2 regions of the Limnobacter sp. UBA7229 genome follow, and region 2 is predicted to be linked to the other one. Evidence: predicted binding sites of a transcription regulator. Region 2 holds the regulator's gene; the other holds the start of a gene.
The links. The regulator sigma-54, encoded in region 2, starts transcription at its own class of promoters, with help from an activator protein. The targets are predictions, from matches to a motif close to TGGCANGNAANCTGCTTT.
Positions count from the first base shown of each region.

Region 1: a site for sigma-54 is predicted at 5,484-5,501, ahead of hmpA (NO-inducible flavohemoprotein). Genes of this name have one in related genera too.

Region 1 covers NZ_DKTN01000022.1:95,080-104,866, reverse strand. Annotated here, with positions in the region: gene B4C79_RS12260 (diacylglycerol/lipid kinase family protein) at 1-908, opposite strand, end outside; gene B4C79_RS12255 (DUF1328 domain-containing protein) at 1,097-1,264, shown strand; gene B4C79_RS12250 (CHASE3 domain-containing protein) at 1,269-2,603, shown strand; gene B4C79_RS12245 (response regulator) at 2,619-3,254, opposite strand; gene B4C79_RS12240 (BON domain-containing protein) at 3,440-3,772, shown strand; gene B4C79_RS12235 (response regulator) at 3,846-4,271, shown strand; gene hmpA (NO-inducible flavohemoprotein) at 4,285-5,427, opposite strand; gene norR (nitric oxide reductase transcriptional regulator NorR) at 5,655-7,223, shown strand; gene cphA (cyanophycin synthetase) at 7,220-9,787, opposite strand, start outside.
Region 2 covers NZ_DKTN01000014.1:31,627-41,413, reverse strand. Annotated here, with positions in the region: gene mutM (bifunctional DNA-formamidopyrimidine glycosylase/DNA-(apurinic or apyrimidinic site) lyase) at 1-375, shown strand, start outside; gene mutY (A/G-specific adenine glycosylase) at 383-1,504, shown strand; gene rapZ (RNase adapter RapZ) at 1,457-2,326, opposite strand; gene hprK (HPr(Ser) kinase/phosphatase) at 2,319-3,302, opposite strand; gene B4C79_RS08350 (PTS sugar transporter subunit IIA) at 3,307-3,777, opposite strand; gene hpf (ribosome hibernation-promoting factor, HPF/YfiA family) at 3,888-4,217, opposite strand; gene B4C79_RS08340 (RNA polymerase factor sigma-54) at 4,259-5,779, opposite strand; gene lptB (LPS export ABC transporter ATP-binding protein) at 5,792-6,547, opposite strand; gene lptA (lipopolysaccharide transport periplasmic protein LptA) at 6,544-7,113, opposite strand; gene lptC (LPS export ABC transporter periplasmic protein LptC) at 7,110-7,697, opposite strand; gene B4C79_RS08320 (KdsC family phosphatase) at 7,694-8,233, opposite strand; gene B4C79_RS08315 (KpsF/GutQ family sugar-phosphate isomerase) at 8,233-9,225, opposite strand; gene B4C79_RS08310 (monovalent cation:proton antiporter-2 (CPA2) family protein) at 9,365-9,787, shown strand, end outside.

The DNA of each region.
Region 1 (9,787 bases), on a different contig from region 2:
GCCGGGGCGCTGCTGATTTGAATCGAAGACAATGGCGCGTGCACATCGCCATCCAGCTGCCAGGCTGTGGGCGAATCAAACTGAAATTCAATTTTGGCTACGGTACTTCGTTCCACGCCAATGCTACGCGGCATGGCACCGAACCAAATTCTGATCAAATTTAGCACCAGAGGCAGTTTGTTCGGTACACCGGCAATCAGGCACATGTCTTGTTTGGCTTTGTTACCGCCACTGGTAGAAACACGAAACCGCAATGGCAAGCACTGAATACTGAGCGCCAAGCAGGCCTGCCATGCAAACCTTTGTGGTGTGGCATTGTCGCGAGCTTGCTGCCCTTTGACCGTAGAGAACAGGTTTTCTACGAACGGACTGCGTCGAATGATTCCCCACGCTATTTTGGCCAACAGTTTTGTAGCCGCAATTGGACCACTGCCCATGCTGTAGTAAGCATGCATGAAGTTCACTGTGACGCCAAAACCAAACACAAAGCCATATTGTGCACTGGAGGTTTTAATGGGGTAACGCGGCGAGCTGTGCAGGTGCGTGTCTGCTTGGTGCTCAACCAACCACCGCAGGGCTTTGAGAGGTGCTGTTTTTGGGTACACGTCCCAGGCAATCATGTTCATGGTGCCCGCATGCAAGGGGAAAATGGCCGGTATTGCGTGGTCTCCCCACACCTTGGCTGCAGCGCCCAGTACCGCTGAAACCGTGCCGTCGCCACCAAAGGGGACAATGACCGAGGGTGGGGCGTCTTTGTAGGACAAAAGCGCCTGCTCCAGTTCTGCGGCATTTTGAGTTAATGCCACATGCCCGGCATTGCCCAAGATGCGGTGAATTTCCGCAAGACTGCCACTTGAGTTGCGTGTTTTGAGATACCCGGCTTTGGGGTTTGCAATGACAAGAATCACGGTGATTTTGTTACGTAATGATTTAAATTGAATTTAACTGATTTCTCCACCCGCAAACCGATGATTAAGCGGGCTTTTTTGTGGTTTGTAGGATGTCACTTACACCATGTTCAGAGAAGGCCGACCTACTTTCTCGCAAATGGCTTTTACAGTAGGCGTCAACCGTTTGTTAACCCGAGGAGTTGACTATGTTGCACTACGCTGTTGTGTTTTTTGTCATTGCATTGGTTGCAGCCCTGTTTGGTTTTGGCGGTATTGCTGCGGGCGCAGTGGAAATTGCCAAGGTCTTGTTTTTCATTTTCATCGTGCTTGCAGTGGTCACGTTCGTTTTTAACTTGATTAAGTCCAAACCTTAGCACCATGCCGTCATCCGTCAAACGTCAAATTCGTCCCTACTGGCTTTTGGCGTTTGGCTGCGTGATGGTGCTTGCCTTGTTGGGTATCACTTATACCCATTCCCGAATGAATGCCGAGGTGGTGGCCCTGTCGGACATCAATCAAAAGCGCATAGATCGTCTGGACCAATTGTGGGTATTGCTGGTGGATGCACAAGCCAGCGCATTGTCTTTTTTGTTGATGCGCAACGATATCTATCTTGAGCCGTACCGCAGTGCTGCGGCGCGGTTGGAGCCACTCATGGCCTCTATGAACTTCGATATTCCGCCAGGCTCGGATGACCATGCCGATTTGCAGGACTTGAAGCGTTTGGTGGATGCGAAGTTTCAGTACCTTGGTGATATGTTGAGCCAGGGCAAGGCACCTGTGGCTGTGTCAGAAGAGCACGGTGAGCTTGGCAAGCAACTGATGGACGAGATTCGGGTTCGCCTTGCGATACTAAAAGCGCGAAGGGAGAAGGCGCATCAGGATCTTGAAAACATGTATTTGGCGCGCGCCGGGAAAATTCAGTATGTGGGGTATGCGCTGGGTGCTGCCTCGCTTTTGCTGATCCTAAGCCTGTTTGTGGTGCAACAAAGGCAGGTGGCATTGCGCGCCAGAATTCAGGAGTTGTTGAAAACGGAAAACAGTCGCCTTGAGGCCAAGGTACAGGCGCGCACCGTTGAATTAAGCAATTTGGCAACCAACCTGACCACTGCGCAGGAAGCGGAGCGCCAGCACATTGCCCGCGAGTTGCATGATGAAATGGGGTCGGCGTTGACTGCTGCGAAAATGGACGCCAGCTGGTTGCGACGATCGTTGGGTGCACACGTGGACGACAGTATTCAAGAGCGGATGCTGCGTTTGATTGAAAACATTGGAAGCACCATTTCACTGACGCGCCGTTTGGTCGATGACCTTCAGCCCCCTTTGCTCAAGGGTCTCGGTCTTGTTGAAGCGCTTCGCTCATTGGGGCAGCAGTTTGAAATTGACATGCCAGTGGAGATGCACTTTTCTGAGCATTCCGTGAACTTGTCGCCAGAGCAATCGCTGGCTTTGTTTCGTGTGGCGCAGGAATCGTTGACCAATGTCCGGAAATACGCCAAAGCCAGCAAGGTTGAGTTGAGCTTGATTGAACAGCCGGGAATGGTAGTTCTTAGTGTGCGTGACAACGGCATTGGTTTTAACACCGACAACATCGAGTTGCATGGCCATGGCATTGCGGGCATGAAACACCGCGCCCAAATGTTCAATGCACGGCTGGTACTTGCTTCATGCATGGGCCAAGGCACACGCATTGAAGTGCACATGCCCATTTAAACAACCTTGGCTTGCTTAATCAAGCACCAAGCAGTGTTGGTGCGCATAGGTGGCCAGCTCGGCATTGCTGTTCACGCCCAGTTTTTCAAGTAGCCTTGACCGATAAGTACTGATTGTTTTTACGCTCAGGTGCAGTGCCTGTGCAATTGTAGACACACTTTCTCCCCTCACCAGGCGCATGAAAACCTGCATTTCTCGTTCAGACAGTTCCTGATGCGCTGGCTTGTCACTTTCGCCAGCCATTTCACGGGCCAATAGTTCAGCTGTGTTGGCGGAAATATAGCGCCGACCCTGCGCCACTGTGTGGATCGCATTGATCAGATCGCTGCGGTCGCAGTCTTTACACAAGTAGCCACTCGCCCCACTACGAATCATGGACAAGGCGTAGCGTTCTTCTGAGAAGCTGCTGATGATCAACACCTGTGTTTCTTCATGGCGTTGTTTGACTGCCCGCAGCAGGTCGATGCCATTTTGATCGGGCAAGGACAGGTCAAGCATCAACACATCACAGTTGTGTTGACGCAGCAGGCTTTGGGCTTCTTCTGCGGTGCCGGCTTCAAACTGAATGGACATGCCCAGTTCTTCATTGAGCATTTCCCGAAATCCTGCACGCACAATTGCATGGTCATCAACAATGGCCAGTCTAATCATTTGAATATTCCTTGTGTTGTTATCAGGTGGGTAGGCCAGACTGGTCCTACAAGCGAATCGTCTTTGTCGGACAGATCAACGTTTGGACACTCCGTAGTATTGAACGCATGAAGCTTGATCAATACATACCTTTGATCTCGATTTCTTGTCAGTAGTCAGTTCAATAACCTTGAAGGAGTACAACCATGAAAAAATTGATCACTCAAACCTTGATCGCCTCTGGTGTTGCGTTGTCTGCGTTGAGCCCTGTGTACGCAGCCGAGCAGGGGAAGGAACCCATGAAAGCAGTGGGACAGTATGTGGATGACGCCACCATTACCACCAAGGTGAAGGCCAAACATGCAGAGGACGAAACCGTGAGCGCCTTGCGTGTGAATGTGGAAACCAAGCAAGGTGTAGTGGTGCTGTCGGGCGAGGCCAGAACTGAAGCAGAGGTTGAGCGTGCCGAGGTGTTGGCCAAGCAGGTGGAAGGCGTGAAAGCCGTTTCCAACAAGATTGAATTGAAGCCCAAGTCATAAGCTCAGATTGAGCCGACTTTAACCCAGTGCCCTGCTGGCCCTCGTGCTGGCGGGGCGTTGCAGGTGTCTGCCCATGAAACAGAATTGTACAAATTCATTGCCTTTGCGTGTGTTGCTGGTGGAAGACTCGATTGAATTGCAGGCGATGCTACAGGCCATGTTGAGCGAAATTCCCAGTGTTGAGGTTATTGCCAGTGTGGAGTCTGAAAACGATGCCTTGGCGGTGATGAGGGATGATCACACCGATTTGGCAATTGTGGACCTGGAATTGCGGTCTGGTACTGGCTTGGGTGTGCTGAAAAACCTGCACGACAGCCTGGATGGGAACAACAGACGAATTGGCGTTGTGGTTTTTTCCAACTATTCAAATTTGATAATTCGACACCGTTGTTTAAGCTTGGGCGCGAAGGCCTTTTTTGACAAATCGTTTCAAATTGATGAGTTGCTTGAGTTTGTGCAGAAACAAGCCTCGGGCCATGCCAAAGGCTTGTCAGTCTGATTGTTGAATGGCTTTAAATGGCTTGTGCAGGCCCAAAAAACTCAAAATGCTGACGCTCGGCAGGTACGCCCAGCTTGCCCAGCATGTTCTTCACTGCGCCCATAAAGCCAACTGGGCCCAAAAAGTAAACCTGTGCATTGTTGGGCAGGTTTTTCGCAATGGTTTGGGGGTTGAGTAAACCATCCTGATTTTCATAAATGTACTCGGCAGTGATGTTGCTGTGCTGGGTACTTAATTGCTCGGTCAAGTTCTTGAAAGAGTGTTGCGCTGCATTCTTGCAGGCATGAATAAATCGTATCTCGCGTTGGCCTGCGGCTGCTTTCAGCATGGCGATGGCGGGGGTCAGCCCAACACCAGCAGTAATTAGCACCAAGGGGTCTTTGCTGTCATCGAGTACAAACTCACCGCAGGGTGGGCTTAGTTGTACTGTGTCGCCCACGGCCAGGTGCTTGTGCAAATGGTTGGAGACCACGCCGCCTTCTTCACGCTTGACCGAGATTCGATAGTGTTGCCCGTTGGGTGCGTCTGACAGGGAATAGTTGCGCATGACCGTTGTGCCATTCACGTTCAGGTGCAGGGTGATGTATTGCCCCGGCTTGAAAGCCATGATCTCTTTGCCATCCAAAGGTTTCAGATAAAAAGAAGTGACCAGTTCGCTTTCTTGCTCTTTTTCGGCAATTGTGAAAGCACGTTGCCCCTCCCACCCTCCGGTGGACATGGCTTGTTTGGCATACAGATTTGCTTCGGCGTTGATCAAAATATCGGCGAGCTGGCCATAAGCCGCCGCCCAGGCGTCGATAATTTCAGGTGTGGCCGCGGCGCCCAATACTTCCTTCATCGCTTGCAGCAGGCATTCGCCCACAATCGGGTAGTGCTCGGCCTTGACACCCAGGGCTACGTGCTTGTTGACGATGAGGGTAACCGCGTTCATCAACACGGCAGGGTTGTCGATGTGTTTGGCGTAGGCCAGAACTGCATTGGCCAGGGCGCGGGGTTGAGTGCCCTTTTGCTGGTGTGCGGGATTAAAAAAGGTGGCAGTAACAGGGTATTTACTGAACATCAGTTTGTAGAAGTGCGTGGTCAATGCCTCGCCACCCTGTTCAAGTGCGGGAATGGTTGCCTTGATCCACTGTTTCTGTTCTGTGCTGACTGACATGCTGTGTTTCCTTTCTGTTCGATTGTAAACTGACTCATGATTCTCAGTGACAAACACTATCAAGATGCATGCCAACCCATTGTCTGTTAATAAGTTATTGAAAATAAAAGTTAATAAGAAATATGATTTTGTTAAATATTTCAAATCATTGTTTGATCAACAGCGATTTGATATTGTGATTAAAACAATGGTTGTTAAATTAACAATTAAGGTATCAAACCGTGGAAATGTCCAGTTTTGTGTTGGCAGTGATTGAAGACCTGGGCGCAGACCTTGATCCATCAACCCGCTATATGCGCTATGTCAATTCCCTGGCTGCAGCATTGCCCGGCAACGCATGTGCCTTGCTGAGAAAGGAAGGCTCGGCCTTGAGGCCACTGGCTGTTCGTGGTTTGACTCCCGACAGCCTTGGGCGCCGCTTTGAATTGAATGAGCATCCACGTTTGAATGCGATTGTGACTTACCGGGGGGTGACGCATTTCCCGAACAAGTCCACCTTGCCCGACCCTTATGATGGATTGCTTGAAGGCGTGCACGCCGGGGATTTGAATGTGCACGACTGTATGGGTTGCGCCCTGCATGTGAATGGCAGATTGTGGGGTGCCATTACATTGGACTCATTGAAGGCCGGTGTTTTTGATGTGAAAGTTGAACGCGCCATGGCCATGTTTGCACGTTTGGGCGAGGCGGTTGTGCATGTGGCTGAACTGACTGAAAAAACTGAGCGACATTCGAACTCTTTGTCGCTGGGGCAGGGTGAGGGCAATGGTTTGAATGCTCTGGAAGGTGTTCAGCTGTCTCGCCGTGAAATGATCGGGGACAGCATGCCCATTCGTGAACTGAAACATGAAATTTTGACTGTTGCCAACAGTCAACTGGCGGTTCTGATTCACGGAGAAACTGGTGTGGGCAAAGAATTGGTGGCCCAAGCTTTGCACGCCATGTCCAGCCGGGCCAGTTTACCCTTGGTGGTGATTAATTGCGCGGCACTGCCAGATCAATTGATTGAAAGCGAATTGTTTGGCCACGTTAAAGGCGCATTTTCTGGTGCAGAGCGCGATCGCCAAGGCAAGTTTGAATTGGCCGACGGTGGTACTTTGTTTCTGGATGAAGTGGGAGAACTGAGCGCATCGGCACAGGCCAAGCTGTTGCGGGTTTTACAAAGCGGACAGGTGCAACGCGTGGGCAGTGACAGGGAGCATCGCGTAGATGTGCGTATTGTGGCAGCCAGCAATCGCGATTTGTCGGTTGAAGTGAAAGCAGGGCGGTTCAGGGCTGATTTGTATCACCGTTTGTGTGCCTACCCTTTGCACATTCCGCCACTTCGCGAACGCGGAGACGATGTGGTGTTGCTGGCTGGCTATTTTCTGGAGCAGAACCGCAGCCGTTTGGGCTTGCGAAACCTTCGCTTGGGGCGGGGGTGCGAGGCTGCCCTGAAGCGCTACAGCTGGCCGGGCAATGTGCGGGAATTGGAACACACTTTGGGGCGAGCCGCATTGAAAGCGCGCCGGGATGAACCAGGCCCCATGGTGACTGTAGAACTAGAGCACTTGGACCTTGTGAGTGAAGCAGGGCACACACATGCCCTGACTGCCCAAGGCCTTGCAACAATTCCGAATGCGGGAATGGTCACCCCGACAGAAGGCATGCCTTACCGGGATGCTGTGGATGCTTTTTCCAGGGCCCTGGTACAGCAGGTGCTGGATAACACGGATGGAAATCGAGCCGCAGCTGCAAGGCAGCTTGGGCTTGATTCCGGTAACTTTCACCGCATGCTCAAGCGGCTTGGCCTTTAAGCAGATACCCGTGCGGGCTCGCCTGTGGTGTTTTCCTGCAGGTATTGCAATGCTTCATTGACCTGGTCGATCAAGACCAACACCAAGTGGTCTGGGCCTGTTTCGTCCAGCGCCATTTGAATGGCCTTGAATTCACCGCGTACTTCGACCACGGATGGTTTTTTGTCGCCGGAGGCAAGTGCTATGCCCTGTTGAAGCAGTGCCAGCGTTTCACCATCTGGGCGGCCACGCTGGCAGGCGTCTTCATACAAAATAATGTGATCAAAAAACCCACCCACCAAACGACCTTGCTCGGTGATGTCCTGATCGCGGCGATCGCCTGCGGCGCTGATCACCACGGTGCGCCGAACGGCCGGGATGTTTTTAAGCGTGTTGACCAGTGTCGACACTGCATCGGGGTTGTGGCCGTAATCGGCAATCACAGAGCCCCCTTTGTGCTTGAAGAAGTTAAAGCGGCCGGGCACCGTGTCGGGAGTAGACTGAAAGCTCCCGAGCGCGGCACGAATGGTGTTGAATGGCACGTTCAGGCCCAAGGCGGCGGCCATAGCACACATCACGTTTTGCACCTGAAAGGTAAATAAACCATTGTTGGTCAGCGGTACATCCATCAGGTCAATGGTTTTTTCCATGTCGTCGTAGCTGATGTTGATAACGCGGCCATCGTGAATAATCACAGGGCGACCTTTGGCTTTGTGCGCGGCCACAATCGGGTTGTCTGGGTTGCTGGTGAAAAACAGCACGCGTCCTGGGGTCAGCTTGGCCATGTTGGCGGCATGCCGGTCATCTGCATTCAGCACGGCCAAACCGTTGGGGGCCACGTTTTGAACCAGCACGCTTTTTAGCAAGGCCAGGTCTTCAACGCTGTCAATGAAGTTCAGGCCCAGGTGGTCGCCCTCGCCAATATTGGTGACAATCCCCACATCGCACATGTCAAAGCCCAAGCCCTCACGCAGCATGCCACCACGCGCACATTCAAGTACGGCAGCGTCGGCCTCGGGGTGCACCAGCACCTTGTGTGCGCTTTTCGGCCCACTGCAGTCGCCTGTGTCGATCAGGTGCCCATTCACCACCACGCCTTCAGTGCCGGTAAAGCCAACGCGCAAATTGTGGTAACGAAGAATTTGCTCGATCAGGCGAACCGTGGTGGTTTTGCCGTTGGTGCCTGTGACTGCTACCACTGGAATGCGGCCGTTTTCATCTTTCTTGAACATCAGGTCGATCACGGCTGCGCCCACATCGCGCCCCTTGCCAATCGATGGCTCCAAGTGCATTCGCAAGCCCGGTGCAGCGTTCAATTCAACAATGCCGCCACCTTGCGATTCAAGTGATTCGTCTACGCGCTCACACACCACGTCGACACCGCAAACCTCAATACCAATTTGCTGTGCGGCCTGAATCACCATTTCTGCCATGGCAGGGTGAACGTTGTCGGTCACATCGGTGGCGCTGCCGCCGGTGCTCAGGTTTGCGTTGTTGCGAAGTACTACCCGCACGCCTTGTTCAGGCACCGATTCAGCTGTAAAGCCCTGTTTCTTGATTCGTGCAATGGCAATTTCATCCAGGCGAAGTTTGCTCAATGCACTGCCGTGACCCTCGCCACGCAAGGGGTTGCGGTTTTCAATTTCGACCAGCTGGGCAATGGTGTGCACGCCGTCCCCAACCACAGAAGGAGGTTCGCGGCGTGCGGCCGCCACCAGTTTGTCGCCCACCACCAGGAAGCGATAATCGTGGCCGGGAATGAACTCCTCGACGATGGGCACGCCACTGCCGTATTTTTTTGCAGCGTCAAAGGCAACCCGCAAGTGCTCTTCGTCCACAATATTGACAGTTACGCCTTTGCCTTGATTGCCGTCGCTGGGTTTGATCACAACACCTTTGTTGGTGGCCTTTGTTAGTTCACGAAAGGCTTCCAGGGCTTCTTCAAATGTTTTCACCAGTTTGCCGCGGGGTGTGGGAATTCCGGCTGCGGACAAAATGGTTTTAGTCAGGTCTTTGTCCTGGGCTATTTCTTCAGAAATGGCGCAGGTTGTGTCGGTTTCTGCAGCCTGAATTCGGCGCGCTTTTGAACCCCAGCCCAGTTGCACAAGGCTGCCCTGAGTAAGGCGGCGAATGGGAATGCCGCGGCGCAGGGCAGCATTTACTATCGAGCCAGTGCTTGGCCCAAGTTTGCAGTCTTCATAAATTTCTTTCAGGCGTTCAATCGCTGAATTGGCATCGAAATCGTCGCCTGCCAGCGCAGCCAGAATAAGTTGGTGCGCTTCTTCAAATGCCGCACGGGCCAAATCTTCTTCTTCGTACTGCACCACCACCCGGAAGTAGCCGGTGGTGATGTTGTCGGCCACATGGGCGAAGGTAACTTGTGACCCTGCCTCAACCTGAAAACGCAAAGCTGCGCGGCTTAATATATGCGCCAAAGCAATGTTGCTTTGCTCGAACCCGGTGGCCCGTAGCGAGCCGATGCCGGGCAGGGCGCTGCGAACACGCATTTCTATGTTGGCAAAGCGGTCGTAAAGGCGCTCATTTTCCTCGCAAAACACCAAGGCTTCCATGCTGGTGTTTTTGCT
Region 2 (9,787 bases):
GCCACGCGCGGCAAAAAAGTGTCGATCAAGGCCTTGCTGTTAAGTGGGCTTGCTGTAGTTGGTGTGGGTAATATTTATGCGTGCGAGGCGCTGTTTCGCAGTGCAATCCGACCCGGTAAAGCCGCGGGGCGGCTGAGTAGGGCAAATACGCAGGCCTTGCATGCAGCGGTGGTTGCTGTTTTAACTGAGGCGATTGAGCGGGGTGGTTCAACCCTGCGTAATTTTCAAGCCATTGATGGCGAGTGGGGACATTTTCAGTTGCATTGTGATGTGTATGGCCGCGAGGGGCAGCCTTGCAAGCGCTGTGGGGGCGCTGTGAAACGCCGTGTAATGAACCAGCGCAGCACGTTTTATTGCGCGCAATGTCAGGAATGAAGCAACCATGAGCCCTTTGACCGGAGAGGCATTTGGCGAGGTGCTCGTGCGGTGGCAAAAGCGGCACGGCCGGCAAAGCCTGCCCTGGCAGCACACAGGCGATGCCTACAAGGTGTGGCTAAGCGAAGTGATGTTGCAGCAAACCCAAGTAACAACGGTGCTGGGCTATTACACCCGTTTTTTGCAGGCTTACCCAACGGTTTCCGATTTGGCCGCCGCCCCGGAACAGGATGTGATGCAGTTGTGGGCAGGTTTGGGTTATTACACCCGCGCGCGTAATTTGCACGCCTGTGCCAAGCAGGTTGTGGCCCGTTTTGACGGGCAATTTCCGCGCACGGTGAGCGAGCTTGAAAGTTTGCCCGGCATTGGTCAGTCCACTGCAGGTGCAATCGCATCACTGGCTTATGGAGTGCCGGCCCCCATTCTGGACGGCAATGTGAAACGTGTGTTTTGCAGGTACTACGGCATCGAGGGATACCCCGAGCAAACCACCATCAAGAAAACCCTGTGGGAAATTGCGGATGCCAATGTGCCAGCACAGCAGCCCGGCGTGTACAACCAGGCCTTGATGGACCTTGGGGCCACCTGCTGCGTACCGCGCAACCCAGCCTGCTCGGCCTGCCCCTTGATGCAAAGTTGTGTGGCTTTGGGAAAAGGCATGGTGGGTTTGTTGCCTACACCAAAGCCTAAAAAGGCTCGACCCGAATTGTATTTCGTCAGCTTGATTGTGGAAGACGAGGGGGGTGGAGTGCTGCTTGAACTGCAAACGGACAAAGCTGTTTGGCAGGGCCTGTGGACCACGCCATTTGAAGCTTGCGATAGTCAGCCAGATTTTGCAGGCTTAACCCGAATTGCAACTGCCTGGGTTGAACACTATGGCTTGCAGGCGCACCGTGCTGACATTGAGCAACAGTTGCCTGGTTTGCAAGGCCAACCTTGGCTGGTACATGAATTAACCCACCGCAAAATGCATTTCAAGGTGTTGCGCCTGAAAGTGCCCGGCGCATGGGCAGCTTGCCACTCGGTTGGTGACAAACCGGTGCCCAAAATTGTTCACAAACTGCTTGGCCAAGTGCGGGTGTTAACCCAGGCTGCGGTGCCGCAACAAAACACTCTCGATCTGAGGTAGGGGTTCGCTGGTAAAACGCTTTGCCAGCGTTTCGGCCACATACACCGAGCGATGCTGGCCACCCGTGCAACCAATTGCCACGGTCACATAGCTGCGTTGTTCATTCAAATAAGACGGCAACCAATTTCTCAAATAGGTTTCGATGTCGCTAATCAGCGGGTCGCTGCGATTGTCGGCCTGAATGTAGCGTTGAACCTCCACGTCTTTGCCAGTCAGAGGGCGCAGGCTTTTGTCGTAGTAGGGGTTGCTCAGGCAGCGCACATCAAACACCAGGTCGGCATCTGAAGGCAGGCCCTTTTTGAAACCGAAAGTTTCAAACACCAGGGTAAGTTTGGCCGATTCTTCTTCCACAGTTTCAAGCACCCATCTGCGCAGCACGTTGGGTTGCAGGGCTGAGGTGTCAATACAGCTTGCAATGTTTCTCAGCGGCTCGAGCGCTTCTCGTTCCGCATCAACACATTCTTGCACCGTGGCCTGTTCGCCAAGGCGTGCGCTCATGGGGTGACGTCGGCGGCTTTCCGAGTAGCGGGTGATCAGGGTTTCATCGTCGGCATCCAGAAACAGGATGCGAACATCGGTTCCTTTGGCCTTCATGTCTTGAATGATTTGCGGCACATCAATGATGTCGCGCCCTGTGCGTGCATCGGCAGCAATGGCAATTTGGGTGATACCTTCGGAGGACAAGCGCTGGATGACTTGCGGAATGAAGGAAGGCGGCAAGTTGTCAACGCAATAAAAGTGGGAGTCTTCCAGCGCACGAATTGCGACTGATTTACCCGAGCCTGAGAGGCCGGTGACCAATACCACCTTCATGTTAATCATGGCCGATGTCCGTTTCGGTGTCGGGGTCAACCTGGAGGTGGTCGATGCCGCCCAGCTCACTGAGCATGGCCTTTTGTTGACGCACCATGAACTCGTCCAGTGTATTGATGCCCCGCATTTGCAAAATGGTGTTGCGCACTGCGGCTTCAAGAAGCACGGCCAAGTTACGGCCTGCTGCCACTGGCAAAATGGCTTTGCGAATGGGCAGGCCCAGCACTTCCTGGAATTGCTGCTCGGTCACCAGGCGTTCCTGGTGCAATTCAAGCGAGGCCTTGCGCACCAGGTGCACAATCAGTTTCAAGCGCATTTTTCGGCGTACGGCCGTTTCACCAAAAATAGCCTTGATGTCGAGCAGGCCTACGCCGCGCACTTCCATCAGGTTGCGAATCAGTTCCGGGCAGCGGCCCTCGATGTAGTTGGGGGCCACGCGCGAGAACTCCACCACGTCGTCAGCCACCAGGCCATGCCCGCGTGAAATCAATTCCAGGCCCAGTTCGCTTTTGCCCAAACCTGATTCGCCACAAATAAGCACGCCCATGCCCAGCACATCCATGAAAACGCCATGCATCATGGTGGTGGGGGCGAGCCATTTGTTGATATACACGCGCAGAAAGTCGATGATTTCGGCGGCCGACAGGGGTGTGGCGAGCAGGGGAATGTTGGATTCGTCGCAGGCGGCTTTCAAAAGTGGGTGCGGTTGAAATGATTCAGCCACGATGACAGCGGGCGGATCGCCTTCAATCAGTTTGTCGATTTGGTGTTTTTTGCGTTCGTCGCTGATGCGGGCGAAATATTCGATTTCCTGTCGACCAAACACCTGGATGCGACCCGGGTGAATGGTGTTGAGGTGACCTACCAGATCAGAGGAAGCAAAACACTGAAGATCCAGGTGGCGGTCACCGCCATTTAAACCGGCCAGCCAGTCAAGCTTGAGTTTGTTGCGGTTGGCTTCGATCAGTTCTTTCAGTTGCTTCACAGGCTTAACTCGCGGGTTGGTAAGGCTCCCAGTTGGCGATCAGTTGGTGAGTGGCGCCGGGATCGGATTCTGTCATGAGTTTCTCACGGAAATCTTTGTCAGACAGCATTTGAGCCAGTTCTGACAGTATATCCAGATGATGCTGGTTTGCGCTTTCTGGCACCAGCAAAAACATGAGCAGCTTGACGGGTTGGCCGTCTGGGGCATCAAAAGGGATTGGGTCTTGCACACGCACCAGCGAGGCGATAGGTTCGCGCAGGCCCTTGATGCGGCCATGCGGTACGGCCACTTGCTGGCCTAAGCCAGTGGAGCCCAAACGTTCACGCGCAAACAGGCTGTCGAACACCTTGGATCTTGCGATGCCTTGGTTGTTTTCAAAGACCAGACCGGCTTGTTCAAACACGCGCTTTTTGCTGGTGACCTGTGTGTCCAACAATATGTTGGATGGTGGAAGTAGATTTGCGATCAAGTTCATCGCTGTTGATTCCTGAGACCCGCTTCTAATCGTGGGGCCGATTATACGCCATAAAAACAGAAAAGGCGGATGGAAGTCCGCCTTTTGATTTTCCCTGAAATTACAGAGGTTTATTCAGCTTCTTCGACCACCTGGTGTTTCATGGGGGTGTGGTTGTGGTTGGTTAGTTTGTCTTTGTGACGCAGTACCTGGCGATCCAGTTTGTCGGCCAGCGCATCAATGGCTGCGTAGAGGTTTTCATGACTTGCTTCAGCGTGAATGTCTTTGCCGCGAACGTGCAGTGTGACATCTGCCCTTTGAACCAGCTTGACCACCGAGATGGTCACCGATGCATCAATGACGTGATCAAAATGCCTTTTCACCCGATCCAGTTTTTCGATGACGTAGTTTCGAATCGCTGGGGTAACTTCCAGATGATGACCATTGATGTTCAAGTTCATAAGGTATCTCCTTTCGTTGCTGCGGGGGGAAGCTTTAACAGTTAAAGCGACTTGCGCATGTTCACCGGGGGTATTTTCAGTGATTCCCGGTATTTAGCGACCGTGCGTCTTGCGACCACGATGCCCTGTTGACCGAGTAGGTCGGCGATTTGGCTGTCAGATATCGGCTGCTTGGCGTCCTCCGCAGAAATCAGTTGCTTGATGAGTGCACGGATGGCCGTGCTGGAAGCCTGACCACCTGAGTCGGTGGAAACATGGCTTCCGAAGAAATACTTTAGCTCAACCAACCCATAGGGCGTCAACATATATTTTTGCGTGGTGACCCTTGACACGGTCGATTCATGCAGACCCAGCAAGTCGGCAATTTCCCGCAGAACCAAGGGCTGCATTGCGATTTCGCCGTGATTGAAGTAGCCGATTTGACGTTCTACGATGGCTTGGCTAACCCGTAAAATAGTGTCAAATCGCTGCTGAACGTTTTTTAACAACCAGCGGGCCTCTTGCAGTTGTGCGCTGAGTTGGGCGCTTTGGCCGCGGTGAGATCGCAAAATGGAGGCATACATTTCATTGATGCGAATTTTTGGCATCACATCCGGGTTCAGTTGCACATGCCACTGACCACTGAGTTTTTTCACGATCACGTCGGGCACCACATGGTCGTCGTCAATGCGGCGAAAGCGCGCACCGGGAAATGGCTCAAGTGAGCGAATAATCTGGTGACAGATTTTCAGTATGTCTTCGTCCACATTCAGCGCTTTTTTCAGCTTGGTGAAGTCGCGCTGGGCCAGTAAGCCCAAGTGATCACGAACAATGTGCTGGCAGTGGGTGTACAGGCTTTGCTGGCAGGTGATGTCTTTGCGCTGGGCCAGTTGCAGCAGCAGGCATTCGGCTGCATTGCGGGCACCCACGCCGGGTGGGTCAAAACTTTGCAGCAGGCGCAAGGCCGCGCTGAGTTCTTCAAACTCCAGGTCGGGCTCGTCCTGCAGGGTTTCCCACAGGTCTTCAAGTTCAACAGTCAGGTAGCCATCGTCGCTGAGGTAGTCAATCAGCCAAAGCACCAGGTTTTTGTCACGTTCGCTGGCCTGTGTCATGCGCAGCTGGTCGATCAGGTGCTGGTGCAGGCTGCTGTCGGGCGCAGCCAGTTGCAGGCCGGGTTTTTCTTCATCGCCATCGGCACCTGCGCCGCTGTTGTCGCGCCAGTCGCCTTCCCAGTTGTCCTGGATGGAGTCGATGGTCTCGCGCTGAACAATTTCTTCGCTTTGATTGTCTTGTTCAGCTTGCTGATCGCTGACCGGTTCGCTGGCTTTGCGGGGGTCGGGATCGGCCTCAAAGCTGTCGCCCTGTGGCTCGTGCAGTTCGCCATTGCTGCTGTCCAGGCTCAGGGTGCGCTCGCCTTCCACGGCCTCTTCGTCAGCCAACTCCAGCAGTGGGTTTTCAGCCAGCGCTTGTTGAATTTCCTGCTGCAACTCCAGTGTGGACAATTGCAGCAAGCGAATGGATTGCTGCAACTGAGGCGTGAGCGTGAGGTTTTGCGAGACTTTAAGCTGAAGGGATTGTTTCATGGAGATTCAGCTTTACATCCGGAAGTGTTCGCCGAGGTACACGCGGCGTACATCGTCGTTTTTCACAATTTGCTCGGGACTGCCCGAGGCCAGCACGCGGCCCGCGCTGATGATGTAGGCACGATCACAAATGCCCAGGGTTTCCCGTACATTGTGGTCGGTGATCAGCACGCCGATACCTTTGGATTTCAAAAAGGCAACGATGCGTTGAATTTCCAGTACCGCAATGGGGTCAACGCCTGCGAAGGGCTCGTCCAGCAAAATGAAGCGCGGCTGGCTGCCCAGCGCACGGGCAATTTCAAGTCGGCGGCGTTCGCCACCCGAGAGGGACGCCGCCAGCGAGGTGCGAATGTGCGCAATTTGAAGGTCGTTCAGCAAATCTTCGACAGCCTGATCCACCGTTTTGTCTCTGGGTGGATTGATTTCAAGCACTGCGCGAATGTTGTCTTCCACAGTCAGTTTGCGAAACACGGAGGCTTCCTGAGGAAGATAAGAAAGCCCTGCGCGTGCGCGCTCGTGAATGGGTTGCAAGGTGATGTCGCGGCCTTCCAGGCAAATGTTGCCTTCGTCGGCACTGACCAAACCCACAATCATGTAAAAGCAGGTGGTTTTGCCAGCGCCGTTGGGGCCCAGCAGGCCGACCACCTCGCCTGTGTCCACGTGCAGCGACACATCTTCAATCACGCGTTTGCTGCGGTAGGCTTTGCGTAGGCTAAGCGCTTGAAGCCGTCCTTGTCCTGTCAGGGTGTGTGCGGGGGTGTTGCTCACTTGCTGCCCCCTTTTGGCGCGGGCTCAGTCTCTTGGGTTTTTGGTTTGATCACTGCCTGTACGCGTGAGGAACCACTGCTGTTGGGTGTTCCCACCACATTCAGGAATTCTGTATTTTGCTCGTACGTAATTTTGGTACCCGAGATCGATTCAGTGAGCTGACCATTGGTGCTTTTTTGAATGCTGGCTGCACCGGTCAATGTCACGATCGATTTATTACCGTCGAATTCAATGGTGTTGCCAGTGCCGTTGATCAGCAGTACTTCATTGGGCTTCTCTGAATCACGCTGCTGTTTGAAGCGGGCAGGTTTTCCTTCCACAGTGGCGAACTGGGTACCGTCGCTGCGTTCGGTCAATGTCAATTTGTCGCCGCGAATCACCAAACTTCCACGCGTCAACAGCACATTGCCGGTGAACACGTTCACGTTTGACTTTTCGTTGTAAGTCATCTGGTTGGCGTCAATGGTCGTGGGTTGTTGTTTGTCAGATTCCAGTGCTTGCGCGCAAACCCCTAGTGCCAGTGCAGGCGCAGCCAGTGCGAGGGAAATCCAGGTGGAGCGTTTCATCGTTTGGCCTCTATGCGAAACTTGATTGACCCTTGGGCAGTCAACTCGCCAGTGTCGTTGTTCAGTGTGGCACCCTGTGCTTCAAACCGTTGGCCCGGGCGGGTCACCAGCACATTCTTGTCGGTTGAAATTTCGTTGGTGATATTGTCGATCCGTATTTCTTCAGATTTCATGGTGGTCAGTAGCCCTTCGTTTTGACTGGTCACCACCACGTTGTCCCGCAAGAAAATTTCGTCGGTGTCGAGCAGGTAAACGCCTTTTTGGGCGTTGCCTTTTACCATGCCGTTGCCTGATTCAAACTGTTCCAGTTCGGGCTCGGTGATGTTCCAGACGTTGCCTTGTGGGATGTGTTCGGCTTCCTTGCTGCGAATGATCGAATATTTGTTTTCGGCCAGGTCATGGCTTTGTACCGAGAAATTGCGCAAGTAATAGTCGCTGCTGGTGGGGTCGCTTTTGCCGCTGGCACTAAACAGGCTCAGTTCAGACTGAATGGCAAACCAATACGAGGTGGCGGCGAGTGCGAACGTCAGCAGCAGCGGTATGAACTGCGAAAGCAGATTGAAAAAAGCACTCACTGGTTTCACGATGCTTCCCAGGGGTTTTGATAGTCGGCTTGATGACTCAAAATGAAGTCACACAATTCCCGGGCAGCACCATCGCCGGGGGGGCGTGTATTAATCCAGTTGGCTGCGTTTTTCATGGCCGCCGGGGAGTGCTGGGTGGTGGCAGCCAGGGCAACCTGTTGAAGCACCGGGTAATCGGGCCAATCGTCTCCAAAAAAGCCGCATTCGCTCCAGTCCAATCCAAGCAGTTGGCGAATTTCATCATAGGCTTGCAGCTTGGTTTTACAGCCTTGAACCAACTGGTAGATGCCAAGGTCTTTGGCGCGTTTTTCTACAATGGTGCTCGAGCGCGCAGTAATCCAGATCACCTTGATGCCATGGTCCATCAGCAGTCGAAGGCCTTGGCCATCAAACACACTGAAGCGTTTCATAACCTCGCCTTCATTGCCGAAGTACAGCCCGCCATCGGTCAGGGTTCCATCCACATCAAAGCCCATCAGTTTGATTTGTGCTGCGGCTTGGGCAGCAGTGGGTTCGCGGTCGGTCGATTGATCCATTACACCACCTTGGCTTCAAACAGGTCATGGAAATTCAGGGCGCCAACAATATGACCTTGCTCGTCCGTGACCACCACCTGGCTGATGTGGCTGACCTCCATCATGCGAACTGCCTCTACGGCCAGCTTGTCAGGTGAAATACATTTGGGCGCACTGTTCATGACTTCACTCACCAGCAAGCCCCGCAAATCCAGACCCTGTTCGATCAGGCGGCGCAGGTCACCGTCGGTAAAAACGCCCAGCAGCTTGTTGTTGGCCCCGACCACGGCAGTCATTCCCAAGCCTTTTTTGGTAATTTCCAGAATGGCATTGGAAATGCTGGCTGATGGCGCCACGGTGGGAATTCGGTCGCCTTTGCGCATGACATCGCTGACATGGGTCAACAATTTGCGACCCAGGCTGCCACCAGGATGCGACAGTGCGAAGTCTTCTTCGCTGAAACCTCGCGCCTTCAACACCACCACGGCAAGGGCATCACCCAGGGCCAATGCCGCTGTTGTACTGGCGGTTGGGGCCAAATTCAGGGGGCAGGCTTCCTTTTCAACGCCGCAGTCCAGTACCAAATCGGCCTGACGGGCGAGTGCTGAATCGAGTTTGCCGGTCATGGCGACTATTTTTGCCCCGCGGCGCGCGATGGCTGGCAATACCGCCACCAGTTCCTCGGTGTTTCCTGAGTTAGACAGGGCAATAACAACGTCTTCTTGGGTGATCATGCCCAAATCGCCGTGGGATGCCTCAGTGGCATGTACGAAAAAGGAGGGAGTACCGGTACTGGCAAAAGTGGCTGCAATTTTTTTGGCAATCAGGCCCGACTTGCCCACGCCGACCAAAATGACTCGACCCTTGCAATTCAATATTGCGGTGGTTGCCTGGCTGAACTGATCATTCAAGCGCTCGGACAGAGCCAAGACCGCTTGGGCTTCAATGGCCAGCGCTTCCCTGGCCATGGCCAGAAAATCGTGTTTGTCATTATTCGACGGTGTTTTTGACATGGTAGACCCTGATAGACTTAAGCAACGAAGGTGCTTGAGGCTGTGTTCTTTTCAGGGCAGTATAGCAAAGCGCGTGCCAATTCTCTCCACTTCCTAAGCATTAAACGTGCCTAACGCTCTAGAGCTGTCTTTGATTCTCATGCTGGTCGCCGTGTTGGCGGTCTCGCTGTTCCGTCACTGGAAGCTGCCCGCCATGCTGGGCTATCTGTTTGCGGGCACGCTGATTGGTCCATATTCGTTCGGCATCGTGCCCGACACACCCGAAACCCGCCACTTGGCTGAATTTGGCGTTGTTTTTCTGATGTTTTCAATTGGTCTTGAGTTCAGTTTGCCGAAATTGCATGCTATGCGCCGTGTGGTGTTTGGCCTGGGGTTGGCGCAAGTGGGGCTGACCATGCTGGGCGTGATGGGCCTGGGTGTGCTGGCTGGTTACTTTCTGGAAGTTCCACTGAGTACTGCCTTTGTGCTGGCGGGGGCAGCAGCCATGTCTTCCACTGCAATTGTCAGCAAATTGTTGTCCGAGCGGCTTGAACTGGATTCCCCCCATGGACGCCAGATCATG